DNA from 4 places in the Novosphingobium sp. BL-S-24 genome. Region 4 is predicted to be linked to each of the others. Evidence: predicted binding sites of a transcription regulator. Region 4 holds the regulator's gene; each other region holds the start of a gene.
The links. Region 4 encodes LexA, which represses DNA repair genes until DNA is damaged. Its sites were predicted from a motif close to GTTCCNCNCTTGTTCT; they were not measured.

Region 1: a site for LexA is predicted at 3,152-3,167, ahead of ACZ1JM_RS15415 (ribonucleoside-diphosphate reductase subunit alpha). Genes of this name have one in related genera too.
Region 2: a site for LexA is predicted at 3,058-3,073, ahead of ACZ1JM_RS13920 (MmcB family DNA repair protein). Genes of this name have one in related genera too.
Region 3: a site for LexA is predicted at 2,415-2,430, ahead of ACZ1JM_RS11740 (ImuA family protein). Genes of this name have one in related genera too.

What each region holds. Positions count from the first base shown of each region.
Region 1 covers NZ_CM145488.1:2,096,040-2,101,221, reverse strand. The annotation lists gene ACZ1JM_RS15430 (complex I NDUFA9 subunit family protein) at 1-69, shown strand, start outside; gene ACZ1JM_RS15425 (DUF2171 domain-containing protein) at 214-477, shown strand; gene ACZ1JM_RS15420 (DUF2171 domain-containing protein) at 592-819, shown strand; gene ACZ1JM_RS15415 (ribonucleoside-diphosphate reductase subunit alpha) at 998-2,881, opposite strand; gene ACZ1JM_RS15410 (GlsB/YeaQ/YmgE family stress response membrane protein) at 3,598-3,843, shown strand; gene nadB (L-aspartate oxidase) at 3,860-5,182, opposite strand, start outside.
Region 2 covers NZ_CM145488.1:1,786,076-1,791,257, reverse strand. The annotation lists gene ACZ1JM_RS13930 (sterol desaturase family protein) at 1-706, opposite strand, end outside; gene ACZ1JM_RS13925 (DEAD/DEAH box helicase) at 827-2,251, opposite strand; gene ACZ1JM_RS13920 (MmcB family DNA repair protein) at 2,560-3,045, opposite strand; tRNA gene ACZ1JM_RS13915 (tRNA-Arg) at 3,204-3,280, shown strand; gene ACZ1JM_RS13910 (hypothetical protein) at 3,467-3,724, shown strand; gene ACZ1JM_RS13905 (PadR family transcriptional regulator) at 4,031-4,408, shown strand; gene ACZ1JM_RS13900 (DUF1700 domain-containing protein) at 4,398-4,964, shown strand; gene ACZ1JM_RS13895 (GIN domain-containing protein) at 4,991-5,182, shown strand, end outside.
Region 3 covers NZ_CM145488.1:1,357,154-1,362,335, reverse strand. The annotation lists gene asnB (asparagine synthase (glutamine-hydrolyzing)) at 1-1,070, opposite strand, end outside; gene ACZ1JM_RS11745 (hypothetical protein) at 1,152-2,276, opposite strand; gene ACZ1JM_RS11740 (ImuA family protein) at 2,537-3,208, shown strand; gene ACZ1JM_RS11735 (Y-family DNA polymerase) at 3,114-4,637, shown strand; gene ACZ1JM_RS11730 (error-prone DNA polymerase) at 4,634-5,182, shown strand, end outside.
Region 4 covers NZ_CM145488.1:360,027-365,208, reverse strand. The annotation lists gene trpC (indole-3-glycerol phosphate synthase TrpC) at 1-570, shown strand, start outside; gene moaC (cyclic pyranopterin monophosphate synthase MoaC) at 613-1,098, shown strand; gene ACZ1JM_RS06885 (molybdopterin molybdotransferase MoeA) at 1,113-2,315, shown strand; gene lexA (transcriptional repressor LexA) at 2,421-3,110, shown strand; gene ACZ1JM_RS06875 (ComEC/Rec2 family competence protein) at 3,104-5,182, opposite strand, start outside.

The DNA.
Region 1 (5,182 bases), 1.0 Mb from region 4:
CTTTTCCTTGACCGTTGGATGGTCCGCTTTCGCAAACACGGTCGTTTCGGCGCCAAGCACGCGGTATAACTCCCGAGCCTTCGCGGCCTGCCGCCTAAGGATTATGGCGGCGTGGTCAGGAGGGCCATTCAATCATCGGAACCGTCCCCTTCGGCGGTGCATTGTTCCTGCTGATGCGGGCGGCTTGCCTGCGGACCCGCAATGGAGGAACACATGGTCACGCCAACACCTGACAGCGAAGAAGGCTGGCAAACGCCGTTCGGCGCCATCCACAAGGGCATGAAGGTGGTGGACGACGCGGGCAATATTGTCGGCACCGTGGAAGGCTTGGATGGCGACGAACTGCTTCTCGCCGAGCACGCGAGCGGCAAGCAGCCCAGTTTCGTGTCGACTACAATGGTCGGCGGGATCGATGGCGAAACCGTGATTCTGGCGACACGTGGCGATGCTTCGTTCGGGCTTGGGGCTGAGCCATGACGGATTAATGTCAGCAGCGCTGCGAAGTGTTGCGGGCGGAGGACGAACGAAGGAACGAAGCGCCACGGCCAGCGGTTACATCGGCACATCCCCCGAGAATTTTGGAGACTGTCGATGTTTGAGAAACTCCGCATTCGTGAGCACATGGAAGTCGCCACCAGCACCGGCCAACACGTTGGTACCGTTGACGACGTGAAGGACGATCAGATCAAGCTGACCCGTACCGACAGTGCCGATGGCGAGCATCACTACATTGCCATCGAGAACGTAGATAAGATCGATGACAACCGCGTCTATCTCAAGGAAGGAACACCCGTGCCGATGGGCGCCGGCGCCAACTGATCCATCGAGCTAGGAGGTCGTTGGCGATTGCCGACGGCCAGCTGGAACCCCGGCCACCTTTGCGGGAGGCCGGGGTTTTTATTTGGCACAATCGAGACGCAAAGCGAAACTCCAGTCCAATCGAAAACGGCCTCCCGGTTTCCCGGAAGGCCGCTCTCGGTGGAACTCGTCGGCGTGCTTACTGGCAGGCAAGGCACTCGTCATAATCGGTCGTGCTGGCGGCCAGTTCGAACTTTGCCAGTTCGTTAGTATTGTCCGCTTCGACGCCGCCCGCAAACCCTGCGCGTTGAACCGACTTGGAGCGGAGATAATAGAGCGATTTGATGCCCCGCTCCCACGCTTGAAAGTGCAGCATCATCAGATCCCACTTATCGACGTCGGCGGGGATGAACAAATTCAACGACTGCGCCTGGTCAATGTAAGGCGTGCGATCAGCCGCGAATTCCAGCAGCCAGCGCTGGTCGATCTCGAAGCTGGTCTTGTAGACGGCCTTTTCGTCGATCGACAGGAAGTCCAGGTGCTGAACCGAACCACCATGTTCCAAGATCGAATTCCAGACGTTGTTGGAATCCTTGCTCTTGGTGGCGAGCAGCTTCTGGAGGTAGGGATTCTTCACCACAAAGCTGCCTGACAGCGTCTTGTGGGTATAGATGTTGGCTGGGATCGGCTCGATGCAAGCTGACGTTCCACCGCAGATGATCGAGATCGACGCCGTGGGCGCGATCGCCATCTTGCAGCTGAAGCGTTCCATCACGCCCTGATCGGCAGCGTCGGGACAAGGGCCGCGCTCCTTGGCCAGCATCATCGATGCCTCGTTGGCCTTCTGGTTGATGTACTGGAACATCTGCAGGTTCAGCGCCTTGGCCATCGCGCTTTCAAAGCCGATGCCGCGCTTTTGCAGATATGAGTGGAAGCCCATGACGCCCATGCCGACCGAGCGTTCGCGCTCTGCGGAGTACTTTGCGCGGGCCATCTCGTTCGGGGCGCGATCGATGTAGTCCTGCAGCACGTTGTCGAGGAAGCGCAGAACGTCTTCCACAAAGCGCTTGTCACCCTTCCACTCTTCCCAGGTTTCGAGGTTGAGCGAGGAGAGGCAGCAGACAGCCGTACGATCGTTGCCGAGGTGGTCACGCCCGGTTGGAAGAGTGATTTCGGAGCACAGGTTCGACGTCGACACCTTGAGGCCGAGGTCGCGATGATGCTTAGGCATCATGCGGTTCACGGTGTCGGAAAACACGATGTAGGGTTCGCCGGTGGCGAGGCGCACTTCGACCAGCTTCTGGAACAGCGAACGCGCGTCCACGATGCCTCGAACGGAACCGTCCTTGGGGCTGCGCAGCTTGAACTCGGTGCCGTCGCGCACCGCTTCCATGAACTCGTCGGTGAGCAGCACGCCATGGTGCAGGTTGAGCGCCTTGCGGTTGAAGTCACCCGAAGGCTTGCGGATTTCCAGGAACTCCTCGATCTCGGGGTGCGAAACATCGAGATAGCAGGCGGCCGAACCGCGGCGCAGCGAACCCTGGCTGATCGCCAGCGTCAGCGAATCCATGACGCGGACGAACGGAATGATGCCGCTGGTCTTGCCGTTGAGGCCAACTGGCTCGCCAATGCCGCGCACTGCGCCCCAGTAGGTACCGATGCCACCGCCGCGCGAGGCCAGCCACACGTTCTCGTTCCAAGTGGCGACGATGCCTTCAAGACTGTCATCCACCGAGTTCAGGTAGCACGAAATCGGCAATCCGCGCCCGGTGCCGCCATTCGAAAGAACCGGCGTCGCGGGCATGAACCACAGGCGCGAGATGTAATCGTACAGGCGCTGGGCATGCTCCTGATCGTCGGCGTAGGCATCGGCCACGCGAGCGAACAGATCCTGGTATTTCTCACCCGGCAGGAGATAGCGGTCGTCCAGCGTCTCCTTGCCAAAGTCGGTCAACAAGGCATCGCGAGACGTGTCCGTAACAATCGTGAAGCGACGGGCATTGATCGTCTTGGAATCGACCGGTGCCGCCTTTTTCTTTGGCTCTGCAACCAGTTCCGCCGAGGCGCTATCGGTTTTGTCCATGGCGACTGCCGGGCTGATGCCCGCCTCCTTTTGCTTGCGGGGTGCGGTGTCGGCGGAAGGGAACAATCCTTCAATCTCCGCTTGTGCCGAACCGGCGCCGCTCATTCCCGCATTATCTGAATCAGACACCTGACCGTCACTTCCGCTTCTGAAATCCATCGGTGCCCCCGAAAACAAAATCACAGTGTCGAACCGGCTTCTGGATCGTTCCGCCACCTGCCCGCCTGTTTTCGAATCGCGAGGACACAATGCCGGAGCGTAACTCAAAACAGTACAAAGGGAGAACGAAATAGTCGCCAAATTTGCCAGCACGCAGTCAACGGAAGCGCAGCCCCATCGCCCAAGGCATTCAGCGGAAGACCGCATTTCCCTAGGTGTTGGTGCCTCCGTAACGACGCGACACAACCTATAGTGCCCTTTCCTACGAAAGGTTCAAGACTAGCCGCTGTGAATTTTGTGTCCAGCAGGTCAGCCAGCGAGGGCGTGCGACGCGCGGAGAATCTTGGCCCCTCGCCAATGCAAGAAGATATATGCGGGTTCAGGACGCTATTTTTCCACATAATTTGCGTCCGTGTGACACCCACGACATCGGGCCCAATTCCACCATCATCCGCAGCCGATCTGCTATTCTCCTCCTCCCACGCAACCGCGCCGTCCCTCATTCATTAATAGCGCGTGGCGGACGGGGTGTCCGTTGAAGGGGATATGCGCAAGCCATGTTGAACATCATCAGTGCCATCATCAGCGGCCTTCTCATCGGCGTGCTGGCACGTTTCTTCTATCCCGGCTCCGTATCGATGGGCTGGATCGCGACCATCCTGCTGGGTGTCGCAGGCTCTTTGGTCGCGGGCCTTGTGACCAGCCGCGGGCGCGGCGATTTCAGCCGGGCCGGTTGCCTGGCGTCGGTCATCGGCGCGATCGTGCTGATCTTCCTTGGGCGGGTCCTGAATATCGGGTTCTAGGACCCGGCTGCCCGTTTCAGGGCACCAATACGGTGTCGACGGGTTCGGCATCGATACCGGGGAAGTCGAGGTTGTAATGCAACCCTCGGCTTTCGTGGCGTTTCAGGGCGCTGGTGACGATCAGTTCCGCGCTCTGTAGCAGATTGCGCAACTCGATCAGATCGGTCGAGACGCGGAAATGGCGATAGTATTCCTCGATCTCGCCATTCAGCATCTGGATGCGGTGATGGGCGCGTTCGAGCCGCTTGGTCGTGCGTACAATGCCGACGTAGTTCCACATGAACCGGCGGATTTCCGTCCAGTTCTGCTTGATGACCACCTCCTCATCGGAGTCGGTCACCCGGCTGGCATCCCATGAACGGACGGGAGGCGGCGCGGCGAAGCCCTCCCACTGCGAACGGATGTCGGCCGCTGCCGCTTCGCCAAAGACGAAGCATTCCAGCAGGGAGTTGGACGCCAGACGGTTCGCGCCATGCAGCCCGCTTTCCGTACACTCCCCCGCCGCATAAAGCCCCGGCAGATCGGTACGGCCCTTGAGGTCAATCAGGACGCCGCCGCAGGTATAGTGCTGCGCAGGGACGACCGGGATCGGCTCCTTGGTCATGTCGATGCCGAGGCCCAGCAGCTTTTCGTGGATGTTCGGGAAATGCTCCCGCACGAATTCCGGGGGCTGGTGGCTGATGTCGAGGTGGACGTAGTCGAGCCCGAAGCGCTTGATCTCCGCATCGATGGCGCGCGCCACCACGTCGCGCGGGGCCAGTTCCAGCCGCTCGGGATCGTAGAACGTCATGAACCGCTTACCGGTACGCGGGTTGATCAAGTGCCCGCCCTCTCCTCGCACGGCTTCGGTGATGAGGAAGTTCTTGACCTCGAGATTGTAGAGGCAGGTCGGATGGAACTGCATCATCTCCATGTTGGAGACTCGCGCGCCCGCACGCCAGGCCATGGCGATTCCGTCACCCGTCGCGCCGCGCGGGGCAGTGCTGAACTGGTACACGCGACCGGCCCCGCCGGTGGCCAGCACGGTGGCGCGGCCGGTGAACGCCTCCACCTGTCCGGTTTCCTCATCCAGCGCGTAGACGCCCCAGACCCGGCCGGACCCCGAATAGCGCATTTCGTGCCGCCCGGTGATCAGGTCAATGCACGAGCGCCCCGGGAATAGGGTGATATTGGGATGGGCTTCCGCCGCCGAGAGCAGAGCCTGCTGCACCGCCCAGCCGGTCGCGTCCGCCACATGAACGATGCGGCGATGCGAGTGGCCCCCTTCGCGCGTCAGGTGGAGCGCGTTGCCTTCGGTGTTGAACGGAACGCCCAGTTCAGTCAGCCGATCGATGGCGTG
Region 2 (5,182 bases), 1.3 Mb from region 4:
CGGTGCCGCAGAGACGATCCCAGTGCCGGAAGTAGAGGCCGTAGTTGCATTTGTAACTTTCGTGGTGCCGGTTGTGATGGCTGGCGGTGATCAGCCAGCGCCCCAGTCGTGATTTGACCAGAGCCTTCGGAAACATTTCCCATCCCATGTGATTGGTGATGCCCATAATCGTCATCGTCAGTAGCACCACGCCCAATGCGGCTACATGAACGGGGACAACAAAAACCAGCGCCGGAATGACGACCGCGCCGGTAACGGCTTCAATCGGATGAAAGCTCATTGCCGCCCAGGCCGTTGGCGGCTTGCTGGCATGGTGCACCGCGTGGGCCATACGGAATATCCTGGGTCGATGCATCCAGCGGTGCGTCCAGTAAAACCAGGTATCGTGAAGCAGGAGATAGACCAGGACGGAGGCAGGCAACCACCATAGCGGCCATTCCGCCGTATCGGTGTAGATGCGCGTCCAGCCATGTTCGCGCCATCCCCACGCAACGACGCCAGCCGGAAGGCCGTAAATCAGGGCAGAGAGCAGCGACCAGCCGATCTCCTGACGAATCTGGCGGTCCAGGCCGACATAATGGCCAGGCCGTACTTTGCCAGTGATCCAGGCAAACAGTCCCGATGTAGCCAAATAGCGTACAGCAACAATTGCAGCCATCGCCAGCGCTGACGCTAGTACCGCAAGAAAAGGAGCGCCAAACGCCATGGGCGCCCAACTAAGCCTTGCGAAGCGTCAGGGGAAGAGAAAACGAAGCAGACAGCATGGCGCATACACAAACGCCCGGACCACTGGCCCGGGCGCTCCTGCTAACGGATGATGCTGGTATCAGCCCGCGCGGCGAACCGCACCTTTGTGCGCGCCCAAACCTTTGGGACCACGCGGACGGAAGCGGCGCTTGCGCTCTCCGCCTTCACCGGTTGCAGCGGCATCGCGCGGACCTTCGCTGCGCTGGCCGTCGCGACGGGGTTGGCGATCACGATTGCCGCCGCCTTGGCCACTGCGACCGCCGCCTTGACGACGATCGCCCTGCGGCTGAGCAGGTGCGACGCGGGCGGGGGCGGGCAGACGCGCCGCCTGCTTCTGGAAATCTTCCGGCAGCGCCAGAGGCTCCAGCTTGATCCGCGTAAGCCGCTCAATATCGCGGATATAAGGCTTCTCGTCCGGCGCGACGTAGCTGATTGCCACACCATCGGCACCGGCACGGGCCGTGCGACCGATGCGGTGCACATACTGCTCGGCGACGTTCGGAATTTCGAAGTTGTAGACGTGGCTCACACCGCTGACATCGATGCCGCGAGCGGCGATGTCGGTGGCGACCAAAACCCGGATGTTGCCCTGGCGGAAGCCGCCGAGAGCGGCGGTGCGCTGCGCCTGGCTCTTGTTGCCGTGGATCGCTGCGGCAGGGATACCGGCAGCCACCAGATGGCGCACGACGCGGTCGGCCCCGTGCTTGGTACGGGTAAACACCAGAGCACGATCAATCGCGCCATGATCGGCGTTCTCGGCAGCATCGTCTGCCAGTCCGGCGCGCAGGCTCAGCGTCAGCAAGGCCTGCTTTTCAGCTTGGTTGATCATCGTCGCATACTGTTCGACGCGCTCCGCCGTCGTCGATTGCGGCGCGACTTCAACTTTGACCGGGTTGTTGATGAACTGCCGACCCAACTCAGCGATGGCCTGCGGCATGGTTGCCGAGAAGAACAGGCTCTGGCGACCATTGGGCAGCAATGCGGCTACGCGCTTCAGCGGAACGATGAAGCCAAGGTCCATCATCTGGTCGGCTTCGTCGAGCACGAAGATCTCGACATGCTTGAGTGTCAGCGCGCGCTGATCGATCAAATCCAGAAGACGGCCCGGCGTTGCCACCAGAATGTCACAGCCGCGCTCAAGCGCACGGGCCTGCTTGCCAACCGGAACGCCGCCGAAGATGCACTGAACGGTAAGGTTCAGGAACTTGGCATAGCCGCGCATGTTGTCGGCGATCTGCGCCGCCAGTTCACGCGTGGGCGACAGCACCAGCATCCGGCATCCGGCGTTCTGGCGCGGCTTCGGATCGCTGGAAAGGCGGTGCAGCGAGGGGAGGGAGAATGCGGCGGTCTTGCCGGTGCCGGTCTGCGCGATGCCAAGCAGATCGCGCCCTTCGAGCAGCGAGGGGATCGCCTTGCGCTGGATAGGCGACGGATCGGTGTAGCCCTTGACCTCGAGCGCGCGGAGAATGGGCTCGGCAAGGCCAAGTTCAGAGAAATAGGACATCAAGTCACTTTCAAAAGTGCACGGGGGCGAGCACCTTCGAAAAGACATGGCTTTCGATCAGGAGCGCGCGCACGGCAAGGTGTCGTTACGGGCGACCCTGCGTGAGGAAGGAAGCTTGGAATTGGTGACAATCGTTCATCCGGGCCGGCTTTGGCACACACGTGCCTTAGCCTCACGCTGCTCACGGATTGCGGTGGAGATCAGACCCCACGCGCCGATTGCTGACACGCCAGATAGTGTGCATTGCAGCAAAGCGCAAGATAATTACGTATCGGTGACTTGCTTCCGCTGCCCAACCGAATTCGAAATCAGCATTCAGCACCCCATTGCTGCGTATAGGGATCCGCCATTGTCACCAAGCGGCGCAATGAAGCGCGAGCGAGGCGCTCCGTTTCGACCTTTCTGCGGGCCGGGGCTAATTGGTGCAAAGGGGCGGGACGAAGAATTTCCGCATCATACCCATCGGCCACGATGATGCCGCACCGATCGGGAAGAAATGCATCACTTTCGAGAGGCGCAAGATCCAGTGATGGAGCCAGCCCCCAATAGAAGCGATCGCAATAATCAAGATAGTCGGTCCACTTGCCATCGCCGAGTAAGTCGGCGCGCGACACCTTTATCTCTACGATGATGACATGACCTTTGGCATCCACGCCCATAAGGTCTGCCCGCCGTCCACACCGCAGCGACATTTCCGGAATACACCAGATGTCATTACGGGCGAAAAGCCGAGATATTCCCCGGGCCACGTCCGGCGCGGTCCGAAGCAGAGGGCGAGAATCGACGTCCAGCATGCCACCACCATAAGAACATACAGGGAACTATCAATCTGTTTGTGAGGTGTTTGCGTCGAACGGACAATCCGATCCTGGTTCAGGAAATCACGTCAGACCAGATTGTGAAAAATTGGCGCTGGCAAGGTCTGCCACCCTCTGCTAACCGGCGCTCGTCTGCACCCGTAGCTCAGCTGGATAGAGCGCTGCCCTCCGAAGGCAGAGGCCACAGGTTCGAATCCTGTCGGGTGCACCACCATTGATCACGAGGGTCGCTTACCACCATCCCCCTGTGTGGCTGGAGCGACGGCCCCCAATACGTGCATGTTGGTCAAGTAACCATGCGAGGATGTAGCCGAGGCATCCAACCGGCTTTCACGCAGAAATTATCTTGGTTTAATCACCGTACAACGTGGATGGGCGGACCGTTTTGATCGCCGTCATGATGGACGGGATCTTCGCCACGGGCCGTGATCATGGCATCGTGCTCGGCAAAAACGCGTTCGATCTCAGCACGTTTATCGAAGATCATGCGTGCTACGCCAGCGGTCATCCCGCCTTCATCACCGACCCGCCCGAGAACACCAGCGAGATCTTCGAGGGTAGCCTTCTCTGGACTGCTGTGAAGGCCGCCCTTGATATCGCGATAGGCCGTGCATTCGCTTGCCATTATTCGTTCCTGTCTATTTGCTTCTCGTAACGCCTGAGAACTCCGGCGGGTTTCATAGCTGGCCGAGTGCAACTCAGTGGGCAGATGCGGATGAAGCGCACCGAACCCTTTCTCGCATCTGAATTGAACTCGAAAAAACACCCACAGACGGTGAAACGTACTCAAGGCGCGACAGAGGCGCACCGTTGTCCGCGCAGTTCGGCATGATGCACGCCTATTGCGCTTAACCACACATAAACAGGTAGCATGCACCGAGCAGTATCTTCCTCTACAAGCTATCTTGCATTGAACAGTACCATGCGTTAGATCATCATCATTCGCAGGAGAGATGATTCGATGTCCGAAATCGAAATCCAGTTGAAAAAAGGGGTGCTGGGACTGTGCGTCCTTGCCCTGCTGTCTCGAGGAGACAGTTACGCATACGAAATAGCCAGCCGACTGGCCGACGCCGTCGATATGGGTGAGGGCACCATCTACCCTCTGATGCGACGCATGCAGTCTGAGGGATTGGTGGCGACCTATCTTGAGGAGTCGCCATCCGGTCCTTCACGCAAGTATTACAAGATCACCGAAACCGGACGTGCCCGCCTGGCTGACCAGGTCAGCGAATGGCGCGGCTTCACCGCCGCTGTCGACGGGCTGATCGACGCCGCCGACACCGCATCCACAGATAAAGCGCCAGTGCAGGAAGGGGAACCCCGCCATGAAGCGTAACGAATTCATCAAGCGCCTGAGAGCGGGCCTCAAGGGCATGCCACAAAGCGACGTGGACGATATCGTCTCCGATTATGAGGAGCATTTCGCCGCTGGCATCGCCGAGGGTCGCAACGAGGAGGAGGTGGCAGACGCCTTGGGCAACCCGTCACGCCTTGCCCGCGAACTTCGCTTCGAGGCCGGTTTTCGTAACTGGAAGAGCGAAGGTACGCCGTCGTCAGCATGGAGCGCCATCCTTGCTTTCATGGGCCTCGCGACAATCGACATCCTCATTCTGCTTCCGATCGTCCTGCCGGTGCTTGGTGTCATGCTAGGTCTTTTCATTGCGACGATCGGCGTCTTCATCGCTGGCGGGTTCATTCTAATTGCCGGGCCGTTCAGCGGCTTCCCGGGGGGCGTCCTCGTCGCGATCCTGGGAGGACTTGGCTTGATGAGCGCGGCAGTCGCGGCAGGTGCATTGCTGACGCTGGTCAGCATCTGGATCGTCAATGCCCTGATGTGGTTCGGCCGCTTGCATTATCGCGTGATCCAACCGGCTATTCACACCGATAACTGAAACATTCGAAGAGGAAGGAAGACAAGATGCTCAGGAAACTGCTCATCGTATTCGCCAGCGGCGTGATCCTCTCGATCGTCGCGTTCGGAACGGCGTGGATCATCGGCGGGGAACGCTTCAGCCGGGAGATTCACGAGCGGGACGGATGGAATTGGCATTTCGACGATGACGAGGGCAATGGTCCCCGCAAGACCCGCAATTTCGCCATCGTCTCGGGT
Region 3 (5,182 bases), 1.0 Mb from region 4:
TTTACCTGCTCTCGGGCGATCTGCGAAACATACCATGTCGGAATGGCGGAGGGATCGGCAAACGGCTCACCATAGGAGCGCTGAACGGCTGGAAGAATGTCGCGGGCATGTTTCAGATCGATGATCCGCGTCGTGTGCTGACAGCCAAGGTGATGGGCGACATTCTCTGCCGCAGGAGCCTCGTTAAAGCGCTCTATCGGAAAACCAATCGTGAAAGTTCGCACCGGTGCATCGCTTATCTTTCTCATCGCCGCAACAACGGCCGCTGAATCTATCCCTCCCGATAGAAACGCGCCCACTTCGACGTCGCTCAGCATGTGTCTTTCGACGGTCTTAAGCCACCGCTGTCGAAAGAGTTCGATCCACTCGTCTTCGGAACGATTTTCGGACGTATGATAACGCGGTTGCCAGAAAGCCGTTTCCGTTGCCGTACCTTCAGGTCCGATCTTCAGAAAATGGCCTGGGCGCAGGCTGTGAACCTGATCATAGATCGAACGCGGGGTCCGTATGTGACCGAAGCTGAAGAAATCATGGATGGCTCTGTGAGACACGTCGAAAGAGTGCCCGGGCAGCAGTTCCAGCGCGGGCAGTTCGGATGCAAAGGCGATGCCACCACCTTGTTCCGTCAGATACAGCGGCTTGATGCCGATGGGATCACGGGCGAGGGTAAGATAGCGATCGCGTCGATCCCAGATGGCTACTGCGAACATGCCTTCAAGACGCGTCCATGCTCCGTCACCCCATTGGCGATAGGCTGCCAGGATGGTTTCGGTGTCGCTATGGGTCCTGAAAGTATGGCCATGCGCTTCCAGCGATTGCCGCAGATCGAGGTGATTGTAGATTTCCCCATTGAACACGATGACATGCCGTTGATCGGGGCTTTCGATCGGCTGATGACCCTCGGCAACATCGATGATGCTCAGGCGGCGCATTCCCATGCCGAAATCGCCATCGACCAGAATACCTTCGTCGTCAGGGCCTCGATGCAGGATGGTGTCACATTGCGCCTTGATGATGGCGGGGGGGACGATGCCGCCGTCACGCCGATACCATCCCACAATGCCACACATTCGAACGTCCTTTGCGATGGAGCGCCACCGTGGCGACCCGGGGCAGATGCCTCAACCGGGCGAGTGTCACAAGGGCGCAGCTCAGCCGGGGCGTGGTTTTCCTAGAAACTCGACCAGGATATCCGCGGCTCTGCCGATCGCGCCTTCAAAAGCACCGAACGCGAAAGCGACAGCCTCTTCCTGAGCAGCGATTCGTTTGGCCTGAACATCGTATGCCCGATCAATGGCGGGAATTATTGTATCCAGAGTGTTTGCGACTTCGCCAAGATGCCACCCGGCGTAACGGGAGTCATCGGCCCATGAAACGGCGTGGGCATTGATGAATGCCACCGGTCTCGGGCGGGCAATGAACTCGTACAACTGGCTCGACATGTCACCGAGATAGATGTCGGCCGCCTGCGTGTAGCGCATGTTGAAAAGGTTGGGCGATCCAAGGTCGATGATAACATGATCGGGCGCGGCAAGGGAAAGAAAGTCGTGCTTCTCCAACGCCGACATCGCCCCCACAGCGCGGATATGAGGGGCGAATACAAGGTTGTAGCGATCTTGTTCACGGAAAAGCACGATCACGTCTCTGGCCATGCCAAGCGAGGATATGTCAGGATCGAAATGCGGATTATAGACCACGGTCGGCCTGTCGTTGTTAAACAGGCGATCGCTTGCCGGGGGGGCGTATCGCAGATAGTCTAGCTTCACGTAGCCGCCTATGGCCAGGCGCGAAGGCTCGATGCCCTGCGAGACAGCCCTTGCGATGTCCTTTTCGCCTGGCACGACGATAAGATCGAAGGCCGCAAGCCGCTTTTCGGACGAGGGAGCCCGATCGCCGGCGCCATGTCGAAAATGGATCAGTGGACGCCGCCAGCCCATTTTCCTCAACGCGGCCGATGTCCTTTCCGGCACGACAATGGCGCTCGCATGCCGCGTTCGATATCGAATGGTCGCCAGAACCGGTATCTTGATGGCTGATTGCCGACCGGAAATGCGTGCAGCAAACCGGGCAAACCAAGGTGGTCGGATCCGGGTGATAGCCATCGTGGGGGCAGACATTCGTGCTGCCACTTCCTGGAGAGCACTTTCTGATTCCGGATCGACACAGAGGCATTCGACGGCAAAGTCGATGTTTCGGCGGCTTATCTCGGCCGCCACCGGCGCCAGGTGATAGATATGCTGAGGGCCGCCGATGAACAGGAATACGATACGAGCCAAGGGTTGCATGGCGGGGACTTACACTCAAGGCGGATAGTCGCGCTAGTCATCTGGTCCTGCTGGCGCGAAAAGCCTGGCTGAGATCAAAAGACATTTCCCCGGCTCATCTCAAACAGTGTGGACACCGCAAGACGGATTAGAACATAATAGGAACATATCTCTGATTCGAGGCATTCCGTACAATGTTAGACTCGCTATCCAGCGCCGATCCTCCTCTGCCTCTTTGCAATGATTCAATCCCGAGGTTGTTGCGGGGGCAGTTGCACGAAGTCCATGCCGCCGCAGACGATTGGGCGGCAGGGATGGTTTTCAGCCTGTCCATGGCGGAGGCTGCCCCCGAACTGCCCATTCTGCTGCTGCGGGTACGCAAGAGCCGGCATCGAAGCGGTGACATGAGGATGGAGCCTTATGGGGAAGGCTGGGCGCCGCTTGGTCTTGATCCTTCGCGGCTGGTTGTCGTCGATGCATCTGATGATGCGGGCCTTTTGCGTGCGGGGCTGGATGCAGCGCGCTGTCCCGGATCGGCGGCGGTTCTCATGGAAAGTTGGGGGCGATTGCGTGAATACGATCTGGTCGCCAGTCGCCGCCTTATCCTAGCGGCAGAGGCTTCGCGCATTCCGATCGTTATCCTGCGCGGAGACGCGGAGCCTCGGTCTAGTGCGGCGCATACACGCTGGGCGGTGTCGAGCGCCCCGTCCTCTCCCCGCGAAGTGCTGGCTCCGGGCCCTCCGGCATTACTTGTCGAACTTCTCCGAAGGCGCGGTGGGCCGGGTGGCCTGCGCTGGCGGTTGGAATGGAACGAAGAGCATGGTGCTTTCAACGAACGACTCATCGACGATGCGCCATTTGAAATCGAAAACGACCAGCGTCGTGTCCCGCCGCTATCTGGCGCTGTGGTTTCCCTGGCTGCCATGCGAACGCGCGCAGCCTGATGCAGGCGATGTTCCCTATGCCTTGGTGAGGCGCGACGGTCAGGCGCTGCGGCTGGCGGCAGTCAGCGTTTCCGCGCATGGCCTGGGATTGTCGGCAGGCATGACGCTTGCCGATGCGCGGGCGCGTTGCCCTGAGCTTGCGACGCTTACGCACGATCCGCAGGCTGACGTTCGCGAACTGGATCGACTGGCACAGGCGATGATCGCGTTTACGCCTTTGGTGGCGCCGGACCCGCCGGATTGTTTGGTGCTGGACATTACGGGGTGCGCTCATCTGCTGGGCGGTGAGGAAGAACTGGTCGCCCGCGTGCTTGCTTCCACAAGATATACGGCCCGGCACGCACTGGCAGGCAATGCCGCTGCGGCGCGTGCGCTTGCTCGCTATGGAGGCAACGACGTTCTGGCGCTTCCCGTCGCAGCCCTGGAACTTGAAGCGGGCGGACTGGAAGGCTTGCGCCGCGCCGGGTTGAAGACCCTGGGCGACCTTGCCAGGCGGCCCATGGCGGGGCTGGCGGCGCGCTTCGGGGAAACAGCGGTCATGCGTCTTCGCGCCATTCTGGGGGAGATGGGCAGCCCCATCACTCCTTTGCGACCGGTAGAACCGATCCGATTGGAAACACGCTTTCCCGAGCCTCTTGCGCGTACGGATGATGCCCTGGACGTGGTGGAAGACCTGTTGGCGCAGGCTTGCCGGATCATGGAGCAGCGGCACCTTGGCGGGAGGCGCTTCATGGTGGTGCTTCACCGTACCGACACTATGCGTCCGCGCCTGACCGTTGAAACCGGGCAACCGGTGCGCGATCCCGCTGCGGTCATGCGCCTGCTGCGCGAGAGGATCGATACGCTCTCCGATCCGCTCGATCCCGGTTACGGCTTCGATGCGATCACGCTGACGGTGCTGCGGGCCGAACACCTGCCATCCCGACAGATCGCGCTGGAAGGTGGCAAGGAAGAAAGCGCCGATAGTGTCGCGGCGCTTGTCGACCGGCTGAGCGTGAGACTGGGCGAGGAGCGCGTCAGCCGACTGGTACCGTGCGACCGGCACCTGCCCGAGCGTGCGCAGACGATGGTTCCGGCATCGCACAACCATACTGGTCGATGGCCTGCGTCTGAGGGAAAACCGGTCCGCCCCTTGCTGCTCCTCGATCCGCCGCAGCCCGTTGATGTGATCGCTGGCGTTCCAGACAGTCCGCCCCAGCGTTTCCGCTGGAAGGGCGTGCTGCACGAAGTACGACTTGCGGAGGGGCCGGAGCGGATCGGTTCGGAATGGTGGCGTAAGCAGGGCGGCCATTTGCCCGGTGGTGCAGGGGAAACGCGGGACTATTACCGTATCGAAGATGCACAGGGCCGTCGCTTCTGGATCTTTCGCCACGGCCTGTTCACTGAAAAACCGGACCCTCGCTGGTATCTGCATGGCATGTTTCCATGACCGAGGTGGCTTCTTTTCCGTCGTTCGCGGAAGTGGTGGTGGCCACCAACTTCAGTTTCCTGCGCGGCGCTTCTTCCGGGCCTGAACTGGTTGCTTACTCGCAAGCAATGGGAATGACGGGCATCGGCATTGCTGATCGCAACACCGTTGCCGGGGTCGTGCGCGCCTTTTCGGCGTGGAGGGATATTGGTGGACCGGATAGCGGGCTGAAGCTGATCGTCGGCGCACGCATCGTCTTCGCGGATGGAACGCCGGATATCGTCGCCTATCCGATGACGCGGCATGGCTGGGGTCGCCTGACCAGACTGCTTACTTTGGGCAACCTCCGGACCAGCAAGGGCGAATGCGAGTTGCGCCTTGCCGATCTGCTGGACCATGCGCAGGATCTTGCGCTGATCGCGATGGACGGCGATGAGGCTCTGCTGAACACGTTGAGCGCCGCAGCGTCGCGACTATGGCTTGCCGTCACCATGCCGCGCGGCGGACAGGATGCGCGCCGTCTTGCGCGGCGCATGACCTTGGCGAACGCTGCTGGCGTCCCCCTC
Region 4 (5,182 bases):
CGCCCGGCCGAGCACGCCACTGCTTATGAGAAAGGCGGCGCAGCCTGCCTTTCGGTATTGACGGATGCCTCTTATTTCCAAGGTCACGAGGATTTTCTGATGGACGCTCGGGCCGCCTGTACGCTGCCGGTTATCCGTAAGGACTTCATGGTGGACCCGTGGCAGGTCGCTGAGGCTCGGGCAATCGGAGCCGATGCCATACTTATCATCGTCGCTGCCTTGGACGACATGCTCATGGCGGAGATCGAAGCGGCGGCCCATGAGCGGGGAATGGATTGCTTGGTCGAGGTTCATGATGAGGCAGAGATGGAACGTGCAAGCCGTCTGAGATCAAGGTTGATTGGAGTGAACAATCGTGATCTGCGGCGGTTTGTGACAGACATCGGCATTACCGAAAGGCTCGCCCCTCGGGCACCGGAAGGAACTCTGCTGGTTAGCGAGAGCGGGATTAACAACCACGCAGACCTTGAGCGTCTGTCGCCCTGTGCGAGAACTTTTCTTGTTGGGGAGAGCCTGATGCGCGAGGCGGATGTGGAACGAGCGACACGGGCATTGCTTACGGGTGGATGACCAGTCTAGTTCGGCATGGATAATAAAGGACCATACCCGCAAATGGCCCAGAGGCTAACACATCTCGACCCTGACGGCACTGCGCGCATGGTCGATGTGGGCGACAAGCCGGAAACACGCCGGGTGGCAGTGGCGTCGGGTCGGATTGCCATGAGTCCGCAGGCTCTGGCCTCTATTCGCGCAGGTGACGCGCCGAAAGGCGATGTACTTGGAACTGCTAGGATAGCCGGAATCCTTGCTGCCAAGAAGACGGCTGATCTTATCCCTATGTGTCACCCCCTGATGATCGACGCGGTCACCATCAAATTTGCATATGAGGAAAATGCGGTTCGCGTCACCGGCACTGCGTCCCTTACTGGCAAGACTGGGGTGGAGATGGAAGCCATCACAGCTACCTCCATCGCCTTGATCACGATCTATGACATGGCCAAGGCGTTGGATAAAGGCATGGTGATCGGCGACGTCCGGCTTGTCGAAAAGCGCGGAGGCAAATCGGGACATTGGCGGGCTGACGATTGGAACGAGTGAGCAATTTTCCCCCGATGCCTCTGGAAGAGGCACAGGCCCGCCTGCTCGCGCTTGCCAGGCTCGGGGCGATCGAGCACGTCGAGATACCCCAAGCTATTGGGCGCTATTTGGCAGAACCGGTGCTCGCAAAGCGCACTCAACCGACGTTCGATCTTTCTGCCATGGACGGCTATGCCGTGGCAGATGATGGATTCAGGGGACCTTGGGAGGTCGTCGGCGAAAGCTCAGCGGGACACCCCTTCCACGGGGCGATCGGGAACGCCCAGGCGGTGCGCATTTCCACCGGGGCAGTCATTCCTTCTGGCGCTGGCTGTGTCATCCTTCAAGAAGATGTCGGGAGGCAACCAGACGCCATAGCTTTGACCGGCGAAGCCCCCCTGCCCCCAGGCAAGCACATCCGCCGTCGAGGAATGGACTTTCACGAAGGTCAGGAGATCCTGCTTGAGGGACAGTTGATTGGTGCCGCCCAGATTGCCTTGGCCAAGGCAGCAGGCCAGAAGCATTTGACGGTGCGTAAGCCGCCTCGCGTCGTCGTCATCGACAGCGGAGATGAACTATCGGCGGATTCGAGCGATCCTTCTGATGGAAAAATGCCAGCCAGCAACGGAGCGATGCTAAGCGCGCTTATCGCCCCGCTGCAAATCAATGCGAAAACGGTTGGTCCAATCCCAGACACTTTGCACGACCTGACGAACGCCTTCGAAGCCGCGGCGGATGCGGACATCATCGTGACGAGTGGGGGCGCCTCTGTGGGCGACCATGATCTCGTGCGCCCTGCGCTGGAACGCTGGGGTGCAACTATCGACTTCTGGCGCGTGGCTATAAAGCCAGGGAAGCCACTTCTTGTCGCAACTCGTGAAAGCGCGGCGAAGAAGCAAATCATTCTTGGCCTCCCCGGCAATCCCGTTTCCAGTTTCGTGACTGCCTACCTCTTCCTGCTCCCCTTGTTGCGTCAGTTACTCGGTGCTAGCGTCGCTGTTCCGAATAGCGTCTCCGCTATGCTAGGAGCGTCGGTTCGATCAACCGGGTCGAGGCGTGAGTTCTTGCGGGGGCGGTGGGATGGCAAGGAAGTGCTGCCCCTTATCAACCAGGATAGTGCCGCGTTGTACGCGCTATCTGAATGCAACGTGCTGATTGATCGCGCAGCTCATGCACCTGCAGCCGGCAAAGGCGAAAATGTGCAGGTTTTCATGCTCCGCAACGGCGGTATTCTGTAGGTCTCCGCTTGACGCCCCTGTATTTTGTTGCTTAATTGTTCCCTCAATGTTCACAGCGGAACACTATTCGATGATCATATCGGATGGCAATTAAGAGGCAGCGACATGTTGACGCGCAAGCAGCACGAATTGCTCCAGTTCATCCAGGTGCGCTTGGAAGAAAGTGGTATTTCGCCAAGCTTCGAAGAGATGAAGGAGGCGCTGGATCTCAAGTCGAAATCGGGTGTTCATCGCCTTATATCGGCTTTGGAAGAACGCGGCTTCATTCGACGTCTGCCGAACCGTGCTCGTGCTCTCGAAGTACTGCGGCAATCCGATGGAGCAGGAGCTAAATCGTCCGCGCCTTCTGTCGCCTCAGCCCTTCATACGGCCAATAAGCGGACGGCAATGGATACGCCCAGCCCGGCGAACGACGTCATCGAGATTCCTTTGCACGGCCGCATTGCTGCTGGCGTTCCTATTGAAGCGTTGGAGGGGCAGTCGATGCTTCCGGTTCCTGCTGCTTTGCTTGGTTCGGGTGAGCACTATGCTCTTGAAGTGTCGGGCGATTCAATGCTCGAGGCAGGCATACTCGACGGGGATTTTGCGCTCGTGAAACGGACGAGTACCGCTCGTGACGGAGAGATTATTGTTGCGCTGGTTCGTGGTGAGGAAGCTACGTTGAAATACTTGCGGCGCGAGAACGGAATGGTCCGCCTCGATCCCGCCAACGCCGCTTATGAGCCGCAGATCTATCGTTCGGATGAGGTCGAAGTTCAAGGTAAGCTCGCCGGGCTTCTGCGTCGTTATCACTGACTTGCAAGCGGACCTTGGGGAATAGTGGGCGTTGTAGGAATGTTCGTTCGTACATAGAGTTTGCGCTCAATTGGACGCCACCATCCGTGCTGACCTTGATCCTGTGCGACCGTACGAAAGCTCCTTTTAGACAAGTTGATAGTCATTCCGCCGGTTTCTGAGAGGAAATTGCGGTCCGCTTTCAACCATGTCGGGCTGCAACTTCGGGGTAGCCATCTATCCGAAATGACGATGTCGGCATGATCGCAAGCTGCGGCGAGTGATCGTTCAGGCACGGAGTTCCTTCCGCGGGAAATTAGGACCCGCCAGGCGGAATTGCCGCGTCTGATTGTTATTGCGCAGAAATCGGGATTACATGCACCGCCGGGCCACTCGGTCAACGCTATAGGATCGCCTTCCATCCCGGCGAGTTCCTTCATGTTGTCTCGAGAATAACCGTCACCGCCGTCGCGTAGAAGGAACAGATTTTGGCCTGTTTCGTCGACAAGTCCAACATGACGGCCGTCACCTGAAACAAGTATGTCAGGGGGTGGAGCAAAGGCCAGACTGCCTGCACCGATCAGGGCTGGGGGAAGGCCTATCCAGCGAATGCGCCCATTCCATAGCCCGATCCAAAGTCCCCCCGCCGCGAATGTCAAAAATGCGGCATTTCCCGTTGCAGGCAGCACAGTTACGGCACCCGGTCGAGAAGCAAACCAATGCGCGATCGCCACGAGCAGATCAATCGCACTCTGTGCCATCCACCATACTGGTGACCCTAGTCCCGCGATATCCAGAATAAGAGCAGCGGCAAGCAAAGGCATGACAATGAATGTCGTTAGAGGGATAGCAAGCACATTAGCCAGCGCGCCGTAAATCCCGGCGCGATGAAAATGAAATAGGCCGATCGGCATCAAAGCCAGATCGATAACGATCCCTGTCAGCAAAAGCATCGCTATCTGGCGCAACGCCTTTATCGCCATCCCTTCGTCGCGCGGTTGAGTAAACAGTCGGATTGGGGCAGCAGTGCTTACCGCAACCAGAGCTAGAACCGCACCGAAGCTCATCTGGAAGCTCGGGCCAGTGACGGCTTCTGGCCAGATCAGCATCACGCTGAGCGCAGCCACCGCCAACATCCGCAGCGAGAGAGGTTCACGGCCCAGTGACAGCGCTGCCAGCACTAATATTGCGCCTATGCAGGAGCGAACAGTCGGTACCTCCGAACCCGAAATCAGCGTGTAGGTGATACCGGCCAATGCGGCCACAGCGGCTGCCGCAACAGGCAACCTGATCCTTAACGCCAGCCAGGGGATCAGCGCAAGAAGCCGCAAGAACAGGATGTAAACTGCGCCGACCACCGCGCTGACGTGCAAACCGCTTACGGATAAGAGGTGGGCCAAGCCGGAATCCCGCATCGCCGCATCATCGGTTTTCGAAATCCCCCCCCGATCTCCGGTCACCAGAGCACTGGCAATGCCTGCACGTTCATCTCCAATCCGACGGCGGATATGGTCGGTCAGCGCCCGACGAGTTCCCGATAGTCCCACGCTCCTTGTAGGATTTCTGGTGAGTATCTTGATTGCCGTGGCCGTTCCGCTCGCAGCAATGCCGGAAAACCAAGCTGTCCGGGCGAAGTTGTAGGCTCCTGGCAACATGGGTGGTGCGGGCGGCATCAATCGCCCTTTGAACTCGATAATGTCGCCGATGCCTATCTGAGCCGGATTGATTCCGCTTGGCACATTGAGCCTGACACGAACCGCACGACCGGTCGACGGATCACGAACAGCCAGCATCAGCCGGTTTCTGTCCCTCGCAGGTTGCGCTTGAAGATCCAGCACTTTGCCCACGAACACCCCAGACATTGGACGATCCAATGCCGGTTCTCCCGCAATGGTGGAGCGGGCCCAGATAACCAGACATCCGGCCATCGCCATCAACGGAAACACAAAGACTGCCTGGCGCACATGAGGGTATGAGTTGCACCGGCGGTTGAGGCAAGCGCCGAGGCCCATTGCCAATATGCACGTGACGCAAAAGCAAATCCACCAGGCGGCGGATGAAAGGCCGAACCAGACGACGATCCCTATCCCGAA